DNA from 4 places in the Rhizobium sp. PP-CC-3G-465 genome. Region 1 is predicted to be linked to each of the others. Evidence: predicted binding sites of a transcription regulator. Region 1 holds the regulator's gene; each other region holds the start of a gene.
What was found. Region 1 encodes PhoB, which activates phosphate uptake and scavenging genes when phosphate is short. Its sites were predicted from a motif close to TGTCATNNANCTGTCAT; they were not measured.

Region 2: a site for PhoB is predicted at 1,371-1,387, ahead of C8J33_RS06230 (esterase-like activity of phytase family protein). Genes of this name have one in related genera too.
Region 3: a site for PhoB is predicted at 1,480-1,496, ahead of ppk2 (polyphosphate kinase 2). Genes of this name have one in related genera too.
Region 4: a site for PhoB is predicted at 1,867-1,883, ahead of C8J33_RS03470 (LTA synthase family protein). Genes of this name have one in related genera too.

The regions. Positions count from the first base shown of each region.
Region 1 covers NZ_SLYH01000001.1:2,137,268-2,140,476, reverse strand. The annotation lists gene pstB (phosphate ABC transporter ATP-binding protein PstB) at 1-243, shown strand, start outside; gene phoU (phosphate signaling complex protein PhoU) at 299-1,009, shown strand; gene phoB (phosphate regulon transcriptional regulator PhoB) at 1,199-1,882, shown strand; gene C8J33_RS10085 (GcrA family cell cycle regulator) at 2,040-2,612, opposite strand; gene C8J33_RS10080 (aspartate aminotransferase family protein) at 3,050-3,209, shown strand, end outside.
Region 2 covers NZ_SLYH01000001.1:1,329,623-1,332,831, reverse strand. The annotation lists gene lon (endopeptidase La) at 1-638, shown strand, start outside; gene hupB (DNA-binding protein HupB) at 915-1,190, shown strand; gene C8J33_RS06230 (esterase-like activity of phytase family protein) at 1,482-3,209, shown strand, end outside.
Region 3 covers NZ_SLYH01000004.1:133,162-136,370, reverse strand. The annotation lists gene C8J33_RS16665 (esterase) at 1-346, shown strand, start outside; gene ppk2 (polyphosphate kinase 2) at 457-1,422, opposite strand; gene C8J33_RS16655 (DUF808 domain-containing protein) at 1,690-2,637, shown strand; gene C8J33_RS16650 (J domain-containing protein) at 2,759-3,209, shown strand, end outside.
Region 4 covers NZ_SLYH01000001.1:759,527-762,735, forward strand. The annotation lists gene C8J33_RS03470 (LTA synthase family protein) at 1-1,834, opposite strand, end outside; gene C8J33_RS03475 (TolB family protein) at 1,977-2,804, shown strand; gene C8J33_RS03480 (DUF2865 domain-containing protein) at 2,814-3,209, opposite strand, start outside.

The DNA.
Region 1 (3,209 bases):
GACGAGCCCTGTTCGGCGCTCGACCCGATCGCCACCGCAAAGGTCGAGGAGCTGATCCACGAGCTGCGCGCCAACTACACGATCGTGATCGTCACGCACTCCATGCAGCAGGCAGCCCGCGTCTCGCAGCGCACCGCCATGTTCCACCTCGGCAATCTCGTCGAGGAGAACGACACCGACAAGATGTTCACCAATCCGGATGACCAGCGCACCCAGGATTACATCATGGGCCGCTTCGGCTGATCGGTTGCCCGACCGACAGCTTTGCGCCCGTGACCGAACTCCAAGGACAGGATCCATGGCAACCCATATCGCATCCGTCTATGACGAAGACCTGAAGTACCTGAGCCGCCGTATCTCCGAGATGGGTGGCCTTGCCGAGCAGATGGTGGCCGAATCCGTTCGCGCCCTCGTCAATGCCGATCTGGGCCTTGCCCAGAAGGTCATCTCCGACGACGTCGTGCTCGACGACGCCGAGCGCCAGATCGGCGAGAAGGCGATCGTGACGATCGCCAAGCGCCAGCCGATGGCGGCCGACCTGCGCGAAATCATGGGGTCGATCCGCATCGCGGCCGATCTCGAGCGCGTGGGCGACCTTGGCAAGAACACGGCCAAGCGCGTCATCGCCGTCTCCAGCGCCAGCCTGCCGCGGCAGCTGTCCCGCGGGATCGAGCATCTCGCCGAACTGACGCTCATGCAGCTGAAGGAAGTGCTGGATGTCTACGCATCCCGTTCGGCCGAGAAGGCGAAGGCCATCCGCGAGCGCGACGGCGAGATCGACGCGATCTACACCTCGCTGTTCCGCGAGCTTCTGACCTACATGATGGAAGATCCGCGCAACATCACACCCTGCACACATCTTCTGTTCTGCGCCAAGAACATCGAGCGCATCGGCGACCATGCGACCAACATCGCCGAGACGATCTACTACATGACGACCGGTGCGCAGCCGCTGGGCGAACGTCCGAAAGACGACTCGTCGAACACCGTCGGCGCACTCGCCACCTGAGCGAGGGGCGCGGGAGCCGAAATGCTCCTGCGCCATCGCCTCCGGTCTTGAGGCCGGCGGACGTTCGGCTGAAGGTATGCAGCCATCCGGTGGCCTCTGCGCCACGCATGAAAACTGTCAACGATGATCGCCACCCTCGGGTTCTGGCGAAAGCCTTGTCACGCGACAAGGGCACTACGGAGTCCAGAAATGCAGCCGAAAATTGCCGTTGTCGAAGATGAAGAAGCGCTGAGCGTCCTCCTGCGTTACAATCTCGAGGCCGAAGGCTTCGATGTCGACACCATCAACCGGGGCGACGAGGCGGAGGTGCGGCTGCAGGAGCGGCTGCCCGATCTTCTGATCCTCGACTGGATGCTGCCCGGCGTTTCCGGCATCGAGCTTTGCCGGCGCCTGCGCCAGCGCAGCGAAACGGAACGCCTGCCGATCATCATGCTGACGGCGCGGGGCGAGGAGAGCGAGCGGGTCCGCGGACTTGCCACCGGCGCCGACGATTATGTCGTCAAGCCGTTCTCGACGCCCGAGCTGATTGCGCGCGTGAAAGCCATGCTGCGCCGTGCGCGTCCCGAAGTCCTGTCCTCGCTTCTGAAATGCGGCGATATCGAGCTGGACCGCGAAACGCACCGCGTTCACCGCAAGACCCGCGAAGTCCGCCTCGGGCCGACGGAGTTTCGCCTGCTCGAATTCTTCATGGCCTCGCCCGGTCGCGTCTTCTCCCGCTCGCAGCTTCTCGACGGCGTCTGGGGACATGACATATATGTGGACGAGCGCACCGTCGACGTCCATGTCGGCCGCCTGCGCAAGGCGCTCAACTTCTCCAATATGCAGGACGTCATCCGCACGGTGCGGGGCGCAGGCTACTCGCTGGAAAGCTGAAGACGTTACGCTTCAATCCCGAAGCGTAACGTCTTCGAAGGCTGCATGGCTGTCGATTGCCTGGGCCCGGTGCAGACAAGATCCTCCATCATACATAACGCAAAAGGCCTTCTTCGCGGGACGAAGAAGGCCTTTTCGTTTGTGGTCTGCCAGGCGCTTATCGCGCGCGGCGACGCTCGGCCGAGGGCTGGTAGGCCAGCTTGGCGTGGAAGGTGCAGTAGGGTGAGCTATCCGGAGAGTCGTTGCCGCAGAAGTGGAATTCCTCCTTCATCGGATCGCCGATCGGCCACTTGCAGGTGCGGTCGGTGAGCTGCGTCAGCACGAGCTTGCGCGACATCGGCACGACGACATTGCTGCCCGTTGCGCCGCTTGTCCCGCTGCCGGTCACCGTCAGTGCGGTTTCCGGTGCGAAGGCGCTTTCGGAATCCTCGATCACGTTCATCGTGCTGACCGGGCGCGCCATGGGGCGCAGCGGTGCTGCGCGCGGAGCGGCGTTGGCGACGACGGCTTCCGGGGCTGCCGGGCGTGCGGCGACGACGGGACGCTTCGGGCGGTTTGCGCTCGGGGCGGCACCGCCGGCCTTGGCACGACCGGGAAGCGACAGGCGATGAACCTTGCCGATGACGGCATTACGGCTGACGCCGCCGAGCTGCGCCGCGATCTGGCTCGCGCTCAACCCCTCGGCCCAGAGCTTCTTCAGTCTCTCAACCCGCTCGTCAGTCCAATTCATGGTCGTCTCCGTTCCAGGCCGTTCCTGAAGGACGAATCCCTCACCGCGCCCCGGATGGCTCCGAAGCTGCAACGCCTTGACTCTTTTGGTGACTAGGTCCGCCGCATGCGTCTAGCAATTATTTGCTAACCTAGAGACGGGGTGACTCCCTGACAAGAGTCCGGGGAATCGACCCGAATCGATTTTTGGGTTTTCCCCAACTTGCTGTCACCGCGTGATATATTTGCAAGGCCTTTTCTCCAGAAAGCATCGCGCCTGAAAAACGCGCGACAAGGCTGTAATTCCGGGACTTTTGTTGACAGCGGCACCTGAAATACCGATAGTGCGCTCGCCGCCGTAAGGGCGGTATTTTTAATTTCGGGCCGGCACTGCCGGTCTCTGCAAAACAGATCGAACCTTCCCGCAGCCCGCGCGGACAGGACGAGGAGATTGGCACGATGGCCGAGGCAACCCCGCTTTACGAGACCTACATGCGCGCGCCGCTGCGCTTCGAGCGCGGCGAGGGTGTCTGGCTGGTGGCGGAAGATGGCTCGCGCTATCTCGATTTCGCCGCCGGCGTCGCGGTCAATTCGCTTGGCCACGCCCATCCGCATCTGG
Region 2 (3,209 bases), 810 kb from region 1:
ACCAGGTGGGCGTGGTCACGGGTCTGGCCTGGACCGAGGTCGGCGGCGAACTGCTGACGATTGAAGGCGTGATGATGCCCGGCAAGGGCCGCATGACGGTGACGGGTAACCTGAAGGACGTGATGAAGGAATCGATTTCGGCGGCGGCCTCCTATGTCCGCTCGCGTGCCATCGACTTCGGCATCGAGCCGCCGCGTTTCGACACGAGCGACATCCACGTCCACGTTCCCGAAGGGGCGACCCCGAAGGACGGTCCGTCGGCCGGCGTGGCGATGGCAACGGCCATCGTCTCGATCATGACGGGCATTCCGGTCGACAAGAATGTGGCCATGACGGGTGAAATCACCCTGCGCGGCCGGGTTCTGCCCATCGGCGGTCTGAAGGAAAAACTGCTCGCGGCGCTCCGCGGCGGGATCAAGAAGGTGCTTATTCCGGAAGAAAACGCCAAGGATCTGGCGGAGATTCCGGACAATGTGAAGAACAACATGGAGATCATCCCGGTGTCGATGGTCGGCGATGTTCTGAAGCACGCTCTGGTCCGCATGCCGGAAGCCATCGAATGGGATCCGTCAAAGAACGTCACGCCGGTGAAAGTCGCGGCCGATACGGACGAAACGACGACGGGCTTCGCCCATTGATCAGGCCTTCCGGGAGGGCGGTAACACCGCTTTCCCGGAGACGCGTCAACAGGCGGCGGGACTGATTCTCGGGCCTGATGAGGGTGTCCTCGCACCGTTGTTCATCGCTTAAACAGTGGAAGACCGGCCCTTGAGCCGGTCTTTTTTCGTAAAATGCACCGCAAAGCCTTGCATTTCCGGGCATTCGGCGCGATTGGGTTGCCAAGGCGACCGCTGCGACGATGGCGCGGCCGCCCGAAAACAAGTCGTTTCGGACCAAGTTGAAAGGGTGGAAACATGAACAAGAATGAGCTCGTATCGGCTGTTGCCGAAAAGGCCGGCATCACGAATAAAGAGGCAGCTACGTCTGTCGAAGCATTGTTCGACGTGATCCAGGGTGAACTGAAGAACGGCGGCGACGTTCGCCTCGTCGGCTTCGGCAATTTCACCGTGAGCCGCCGCGAAGCCTCCAAGGGCCGCAACCCCTCCACCGGCGCGGAAGTCGATATCCCTGCTCGCAACGTTCCGAAGTTTGCGGCCGGCAAGGGCCTCAAGGACGCTGTGAACTCCTAAGGCATATCCGGACGAAGCGGCTCGCTTCGCCTTGCCATAGTCACGGCCGAGCGCCGCGCATCCCTTTTGGGGATGCCGACTGGCTGCTCGATCACCATAAAGCGCTGCGGCGCAAGAGGGGACGGCTCACGCCGCGCTCCTCACCTTCAGGCCCGGGTTTTCCCGGGCCTTTTTCGTCTCTGTCATTCCTCTGTCATGCGGGCGCTTCACAAACTCCTTAATTGTGCCGCGCGCGTCGATGCAAGCGGCCACGCGGCCCGAACTGCCGTTTGAACGCCGAGGGGATGTCTCATGAAAACCGTATCCGTCACCGCCGCACTCGCGGCCCTGCTTGCGACCTCGGCTGCTGGCAGTGCTTCTGCCGAGCCTGTCTTCAACCGCATCTCGTCCTTCGCCGTCGCGGACAATCTGCCGGCAGCCATCGACCGCAAGACCGTGACGTCGGCCGAGATCGTCACCGCGACGGATGACGGCAACACGCTGATCTATTCCGACAGCCCGCTGAAGGCGATCGGCTTCATCGACATCACGGATGCCGCGGCGCCTAAGGCCGGTGGCATCGTCTCCTTCGACGGTGAGCCGACATCGGTCACGGTGGCCGGCACCAAGGCACTCGTCGCCGTCAACACGAGCCCCGACCGCGCCAACCCGTCGGGCATGCTCGCCGCCGTCGATATCGCGGGCCGTACGGTCACGTCGAGTTGCGAACTCGGCGGCCAGCCCGATTCGGTCGCAGTCAACAAGGATCGGACGCACGCGGCTATCGCCATCGAGAACGAGCGCGACGAGAAGGTGAACGATGGAGCGCTGCCGCAGATGCCGGCCGGCGACCTCGTCATCGTAAAGCTCAACGACGGCGTGCCGGACTGCGCCACGATCCGCCACGTCTCACTGACGGGTCTCGCTGCTGTCGGGGGAGACGATCCGGAACCGGAATTCGTGTCCTTCAACGGCAAGGATCAGATCGCGCTGACCCTGCAGGAGAACAACCATATCGTCATTCTCGACGGCCGCTCGGGCGCGGTCGTCTCGCATTTCTCGGCCGGAACGGTGGATCTCGACAAGGTCGACACCAAGCGCGACGGCAAGCTTTCCTTCACCGGATCGCTGAAGGGCGTACCCCGGGAACCGGACGCCGTGAAGTGGCTGGATGACGAGCGACTGGTCGTGGCGAACGAGGGCGACTGGAAGGGCGGCTCGCGCAGCTTCACCATCTTCGACACCAGCGGCAAGGTGCTCTACGAGGCCGGTGCAAGCTTCGAACATGCCGCCGCCGCCATCGGGCACTATCCCGAGAAGCGCTCTGCTGCCAAGGGCATCGAGCCGGAGGGTCTGGAAGCTGCGACGTTCGGGCAAGACCGGCTGTTCTTCGTGCTGGCCGAGCGCGCCTCGCTCGTTGGCGTCTACAAGGATACGGGTGCCGAGCCGCAACTGCTGCAGCTTCTGCCCTCGGGTATCTCGCCGGAAGGCGGCGTCGCAATTCCCGCTCGCAATCTGCTGGTGACCGCCAACGAGGCCGATCTGGTCGAGGACGGTGCGGCGCGCTCGCATGTGATGATCTACGAGCGCAAGGAGGGCAAGCCGGCCTATCCGCAGATCCGCTCCGTGGAGAAGGACGGCGTACCGATCGGCTTCGGCGCCCTGTCGGGCCTATCGGTTGTTCCAGGCCAGCCCGGCAAGCTCTATGCGGTCAGCGACTCGGTCTATGGCGCCGAACCGCGCATCTTCACCATCGACACCACCAAGAGCCCGGCTGAGATCACCGACGCCCTGACAGTCACCCGCGATGGCGCCCCGGCGCAGAAGCTCGATATCGAGGGGATCGTCGCGACAGGCGATGGCTTCTGGCTCGCCTCCGAAGGCAATTCCGACAAGCTGGTGCCGCACGCGCTTTATCAGGTGAATGCCAAGGGCCAAATCAAGAAGGAGATCGCACTGCCGGAAGTTCTGCGCGCGGGCGAGACCCGCTTCGGCTTCGAGGGCATCACGGTGACGGGTAAGGGCGACGACACGACTCTG
Region 3 (3,209 bases), on a different contig from region 1:
CGTCGGGCTGTCGCAAGGGGGGTATCAGGCGCTGGTCTCCGGTCTCTCGCATCTCGGCACCTTCGGCTGGGTCGCGACCTTCAGCGGCGTTTCCACCACGACGGTCCCCAACAAGGCGGTCGATGGGGCGCTGAACGCGCCGGACACGATCAACAAGGCGCTGCGGAACTTCACCGTGACGGTCGGGTCAAAAGACACGGTCACGGGCAAGGATATCGCCGGCCTGAAGAAGACGCTGGACGAGAAGAAGATCGTCCACGAATACCACGAATACAAGGACCTCCAGCACGAGATGGACGTCTGGCGGCCTTCGCTGGTCACCTTCCTGGAAAAGGCTTTCAAGTAGACGCTCGGGCGGCCATTATCGAGGCCGTGCAATAACCCGGCTGTGGCGAGACGAGCATTCGACGTGCTCCTCTCGCCAACCTGCCGAGCGTTTGTCAGATTCCGCAACGCTTACTGGCCGCTCTTCGCGACACGGCGGGGCACTCCAGCTTCGGGCGTGGCGTTATAGACATCCGGCACGTACATGTCCGCCGGGACAGGCTTGCGGTAGTAGTCGGCGTGGCGCGCGCGGTCCGGCAGCTGAACGGAGGGCTTCGGAACGTCCTCGTAAGGGATCTGCTGCAGGAGATGCGAGATGCAGTTCAGGCGCGCCTTGCGCTTGTCCACGGCATCGACCACCCACCAGGGCGTTTCCGGGCGGTGCGTGCGCTCCAGCATGTCCTCCTTGGCCTTGGTGTAGGATTCCCAGTGAATGCGGCTTTCCAGATCCATCGGGGACAGTTTCCACTGCTTTAACGGATCCCGGATCCGCATGTTGAAACGGAAAGCCTGCTCTTCATCGGTGATCGAGAACCAGTATTTGATCAGGATGATGCCGGAGCGCACGAGCATGTTTTCGAACTGCGGCACGGACTGGAAGAACTCTTCCAGCTCGTCAGGGGTGCAGAACCCCATCACCCGCTCGACACCGGCGCGATTGTACCAGCTGCGGTCGAACAGAACGATTTCGCCGGCCGTGGGCAGGTGCTGGACGTAACGCTGGAAATACCACTGGTGGCGTTCGCGCTCGGACGGCGCCGGCAGCGCGACCACGCGGCAGACGCGCGGATTGAGCCGCTGGGTCACCCGCTTGATGGCACCGCCCTTGCCGGCGGAGTCGCGACCCTCGAACAGCACGACGACCTTGAGCTTCTTGTGCTGGACCCAATCCTGCAAGCGGACGAGTTCGTGCTGGAGACGGAAAAGCTCCTGGAAATAGACCTTGCGGTCGAGAAGCGGTTCGGCCGTCGGGTCCGTGCCTTCCTCGAAGAGATCGTCCAGACGATCCTCCTCCATCTGCATTTCCAGTTCCTCGTCGAAACTGTCGACAATTTCCGCCTTGATGCGCGCGAGCTGGGCTGGGTCGTTGATATTCATGGAGGCTCCGTGACGGACAGAATGGGTTTGGCAAAAGCGCATTCTACCGCCTTTTCCGTGTCAGCAGAATGACGCCTGTCGCGCATCGCAAACGGCACGTCGGCACGCCTCCGCCCCTTTGTATATTATCGTTCAAACGCATTGACTTGGGAGCCGTCTTGCGGCCCTGTCTGCCGTGCGCGACGGATGACGCTGCAAGACGAATTCGAGAACACGACCATTGCGATGCGACGGCTTGCCCGGCATCGGACCTGAAAGGATGTTGCGTTGGCGACAGGCTTGATAGCGCTACTGGATGACATCGCGGCCATTGCGAAGCTCGCGGCCGCGTCCCTCGACGATGTCGGCGCGCAAACGGCAAAGGCCAGCATCAAGGCTGCTGGCGTCGTCATCGACGATACCGCGGTGACGCCGACCTATGTCGTCGGGCTATCGCCAAGCCGCGAACTGCCGATCATCTGGCGGATCGCCAAGGGGTCGCTGCGCAACAAGCTCGTCTTCCTGCTGCCGGCCTGCCTGCTCATGGGTGCGTTCGTGCCGTGGCTGATCACGCCGCTGCTGATGATCGGCGGCACCTATCTCTGCTTCGAGGGCGCCGAGAAAATCCACTCTGCCCTGTCGGGCCACGGCCACGCCGACGCGGCCGCTGCCGCGACCGTCGATCCGGCTACGCTCGAAGAGCAGAAGGTCGCAGGCGCCATTCGTACGGATTTCATCCTCTCTGCCGAAATCATGGCGCTGACGCTTGCCGGCGTGTCCACCTCCAACTTCGCGACACAGGTCGCAGTCCTCGCCGCCGTCGGCATTCTCATCACGGTTGCCGTCTATGGCGTGGTCGCGTTCATCGTCAAAGCCGACGATATCGGCCTCCATCTGGTGGCGACGGGCGGGGGCATCGGCAAGACGATCGGGCATGCTCTCGTCAAGGGCGTTCCGGTCTTCCTGCAGATCCTCGCGATCGTGGGAACCGCCGCCATGCTCTGGGTCGGCGGCAGCATCGTCATTCACGGCCTTGCCGAATTCGGGCTGCACCAGCCGGAACATATCGTCGAAGGTGCCGCGGGCTTCGCGGTCATGCTCATCCCCGTCCTGCCACAAGTCGTTCACTGGCTGGTGGCGACCCTGATGCAGGCGATCTTCGGCGCCATCCTCGGCGGTATCGTCATCCTGCTCCTTCAGGCCTTCAAGCCGCTTCTCGCCGGAAGCAAGGCGTAGGCGGCAAAAGCGAGCGTCTGCTGCCTGTTTTCTGAAATGTGATGCGTGCCTCATACACAGAATGATCATCACCATGCAAAGCGGTCTTGCGAGATCGCGCATCTGATCGCATAAGCCGTGCATGTCTGATTCACGTATTTTCGTTGGCCTCAAGTCTGCCAAGAAGAAGTCCAAAGCCGCTGAGGCCCCCACGGGGCCGCAGTGTCAATGGCATGGGTGCGAAAAGGTCGGTACGCATCGCGCGCCGGTGGGCATGGGAGGCGAAGGCCTGTTCCTGATGTTCTGTCTCGACCACATCAAGGAGTACAACAAGGGCTACAACTTTTCGCCGGACCTCTCCGACCCGGCCGTTGCGCGCTACCAGCGCGAAGCGATCAGCGGCGCGCGTCCGAGCTTCGGCAAGCCGATCGTGGAAGCGACCGAGCTGCCGATGCCGTTCACCGTGCGCTCGGGCTCGGCAAAGTCGCTGAACGCCCGGAAAAGTGCGGCCGAACGCCTGATGCAGAAGCGGGAGGCACAGGCGCGAAAACTGAAGGTGCTCGAGGCGAAGGCCTTCGAAACCCTTGGGCTTG
Region 4 (3,209 bases), 1.4 Mb from region 1:
AGTCGCGCAGCACGGAAGGGATCTTCTTGTTGCGGGACCAGGCTTCGGTGTCCTTGCCGGCGGCGTCGACGAGCATGTAGCGGTCGACGACGTGGTAACGGTTGAAAACGTCGCCAAGGAAGGCGGTGTAGTAGGGGTGCTCGAAGCCGCCGGTCTTCAGGATCTGGTAGGAGAGGAAGGCCGGGCTGATGGTGCCGACGTTCTTCACTGGGCCGGTCTTGTTCGACCAGATGACCAGTGGCGTCTCGTGGCTCGCCGCCATCTGCTCGACCGTGCCTTTGCGCGACGCCGTGACGTCGGGCATGTAGCCGGTGGAGGTATAGACGGTGTTCAGCGGCGGCAGGTGGTCGCCGAAGAGCACGATGATCGTCTCGCGGTCGCGTTCCTTGGCCCAGTCCATCAGCATCTTCAGGCTGTCATCGGCCTCCTTCACGCCCTGCGCATAGGTTTCCAGCACCTGCCGGTCGTTCTCCGGCAGGTCGCCTTCGACCTTGATGGTGTTGTGCGCATAGCGGTTGGCCTCGTAGGGACCGTGGCCCTGCAGCGTCACCGTGAAGAAGAAGAACGGATCGCGCAGTTCGTCGGCCTGGCGCATGATCTCTTTGGTCAGGGATTCGTCGGAGGTGAAGATGCCGCGCTTCTCCATGGGCGGCAGGTTTTCCTCCGAGCGAAACTGCTCGAAGCCGAAGGACTTGTAGACGGCGCTACGATTCCAGAACCAGCCCTGGAACGGGTGGACGGCGCGCGCGACATAACCTTCGCCGCGGAAGAAGGTGGCGAGCGAGGGGATCGGGTTGCGGATGTACTGCTGATACGGAATGCTGCCATAGGGCAGGAAGGCATTCGAGAAGCCGGTCAGCGCCTCGAACTCGACATTGGCCGTCATGCCGCCGAACTCCGGCGAGAACACGTCGCCGGACTGCATTTCGCGGATCGTCGGCATCGGGTCCGGCGTCAGCTTCACGTTTGGCAGGCGGGTCGGATCCCAGAAGGATTCGCTCATGAGGACGATGACGTCGGGCTTGCCGCGATGCGACGTGCCGGCGGGCACAGGCTCGGTCGGGATCGCGTCGATGGCGTTGGCCATGTAGCCGGGAGGGGCCGCGACATTCGCCATCGGCAGGTTCAGCACGAAGGCGAGCGTGAAGCCGTTGTGGCGGTAGTTTTCGGTCTGGTCCCACATGATGGGGATGATCTGCAGCCGGTCGCGCACCCAGGAGAACTGGTTGTAATCCATCAGGTGGTAGAAGCCGCCGAGGAGCGGCAGGGCGACGGCTAGGCGGGCGATGCGCTGGCGGCGCGTAAGCCGGGGGAACCGGCGCCAGGCGTGGCGGATGAGCCAGGTGAGGCCGGCCAGCGACAGGACGAGGCCGACGGCGATACAGATTGCCGTTCCTGGCCGATCGCGCACCAGAACGGGCATCAGCTCCAGGATCTGGCGGCCGAACAGGAAGTCCGTGGGATAGAGCGGATCGGAGAGGAAGATCTGCTTCTGGCGCGTGATGAGCGCCGGGACCAGCGCCAGCGGGGCGAGCAGGACCAGCCCGTATTCCGCGCGGCCGACGATGGCATCGACGGCGAGGAAGAGCAGGAAGAAGACGAAAGCGGTGACGAAGGCCGGGCGGGCGGGATCGAGAAAGAAGGCGTAGGCTTCGGCTGCCGAATTGCGGGCGATCCACTCGACGATGAAGATCAGCGAGACTGCCAGCAGAAACGAGACGACGATGCCGCGGATGTTGGACAGGGTCTTCGACGGACGCAGGTCCTGGACCGCTGTCGGTCCATAGACGTCCACGGAGGGTTTGACGTTCACGGCTGACTGAAAACTCGCCATGGCCGGCTCCCTTCACAAATTCTTCGCATGACTGTCATACCGATGTCATGTTGAACAGAGGATGAATGTGCTTTCCCACGCACAATGCCTGTGATTTCATGGTTTTCGGTGGGGTGTTGCATTCCCGCGCGGAGGAGACGGCATGCGCAGTTCGGTCGAGATATTCACTGTGGAAACAGGCGAGACGCAGGTGGTCTGGCAGACGGACCGGCTGGTGGAGGCGCCGAATTTCGCGCCCGACGGCAACGGCCTGATCGTCAACGACGATGGCCGGCTCTGGCGCCTCGGTCTCGATGGCGGAGAGCCGGAGATGATCGACACGGGCTTTGCCGGCAGACTGAACAACGACCATGGCGTTTCGCCGGATGGATTGCTGCTTGCGATCAGCGACAAGACGGAATTCGGGAAATCGGCGATCTACACGCTGCCGATCGGTGGGGGAACGCCGACGCTCGTGACGCCGAACCTGCCCTCCTACTGGCATGGCTGGTCGCCGGACGGGACACGACTGACCTATTGCGGCATTCGCGACCAGGTGTTCGATATCTACACGATTGCCGTCGATGGCGGCGAGGAGACGCGCCTGACGCGGGGCGAAGGGCGCAATGACGGGCCGGACTATTCGGCCGACGGGCGCTGGATCTATTTCAACTCCAGCCGGTCTGGCCGCATGCAAATCTGGCGGGTGCCAGCGGAGGGCGGGCCGGCGGAACGCATCACCGACAGCCCCTATGGCGACTGGTTTCCGCATCCCTCGCCGGATGGCCGCAGCGTCCTCGTCATTTCCTATGACGGCGATGTGTTCGACCATCCGCGCGACCTGACGGTGCGGCTGCGGCTGATGGACCCTGACGGCGGCAACGCCCGGGAATTGTTCGAGCTCTTCGGCGGGCAGGGCACGATGAACGTGCCGAACTGGTCTCCGGACGGGAAGAGCTTCGCCTTCGTCCGCTATGCGCCGGTGTCGTAAGCGCCTGTCTCAGTTCGTCTGCTGCTGCTGGTAGCCGGGGCCTGCGGGGTGGTGCAGGTCGATGGAGGATTCCTCGGCCGGCAGGAAGGAGGGGCCGACCTGGCGGACGCGGTTCGCCTTGGGGTCGTAAGGCCGCTCGTTGACTGCGGGCGAGGGTGTCTCGACAGGCGCCGTGGCCGGAAGGAACACTTTCGGGGCGGCAGGCTCCGGGGCCGTGGGTGCGGCGGTGGCGGGTTGCGGCTTCTTGGTGATGGTGACCACGGCCTTGTCGGATGGGGTGCTCATGCGGGGAGCGGGTGCATCGGCGGGCAGGGTCGAGAAGCCGGAACCCGGGTTCGTGGCGGCCGATTGCGACGGAATACGGCAGCCGCACTGGCTGCGCGCGGCGGGGTTTCCGCTCTTGTA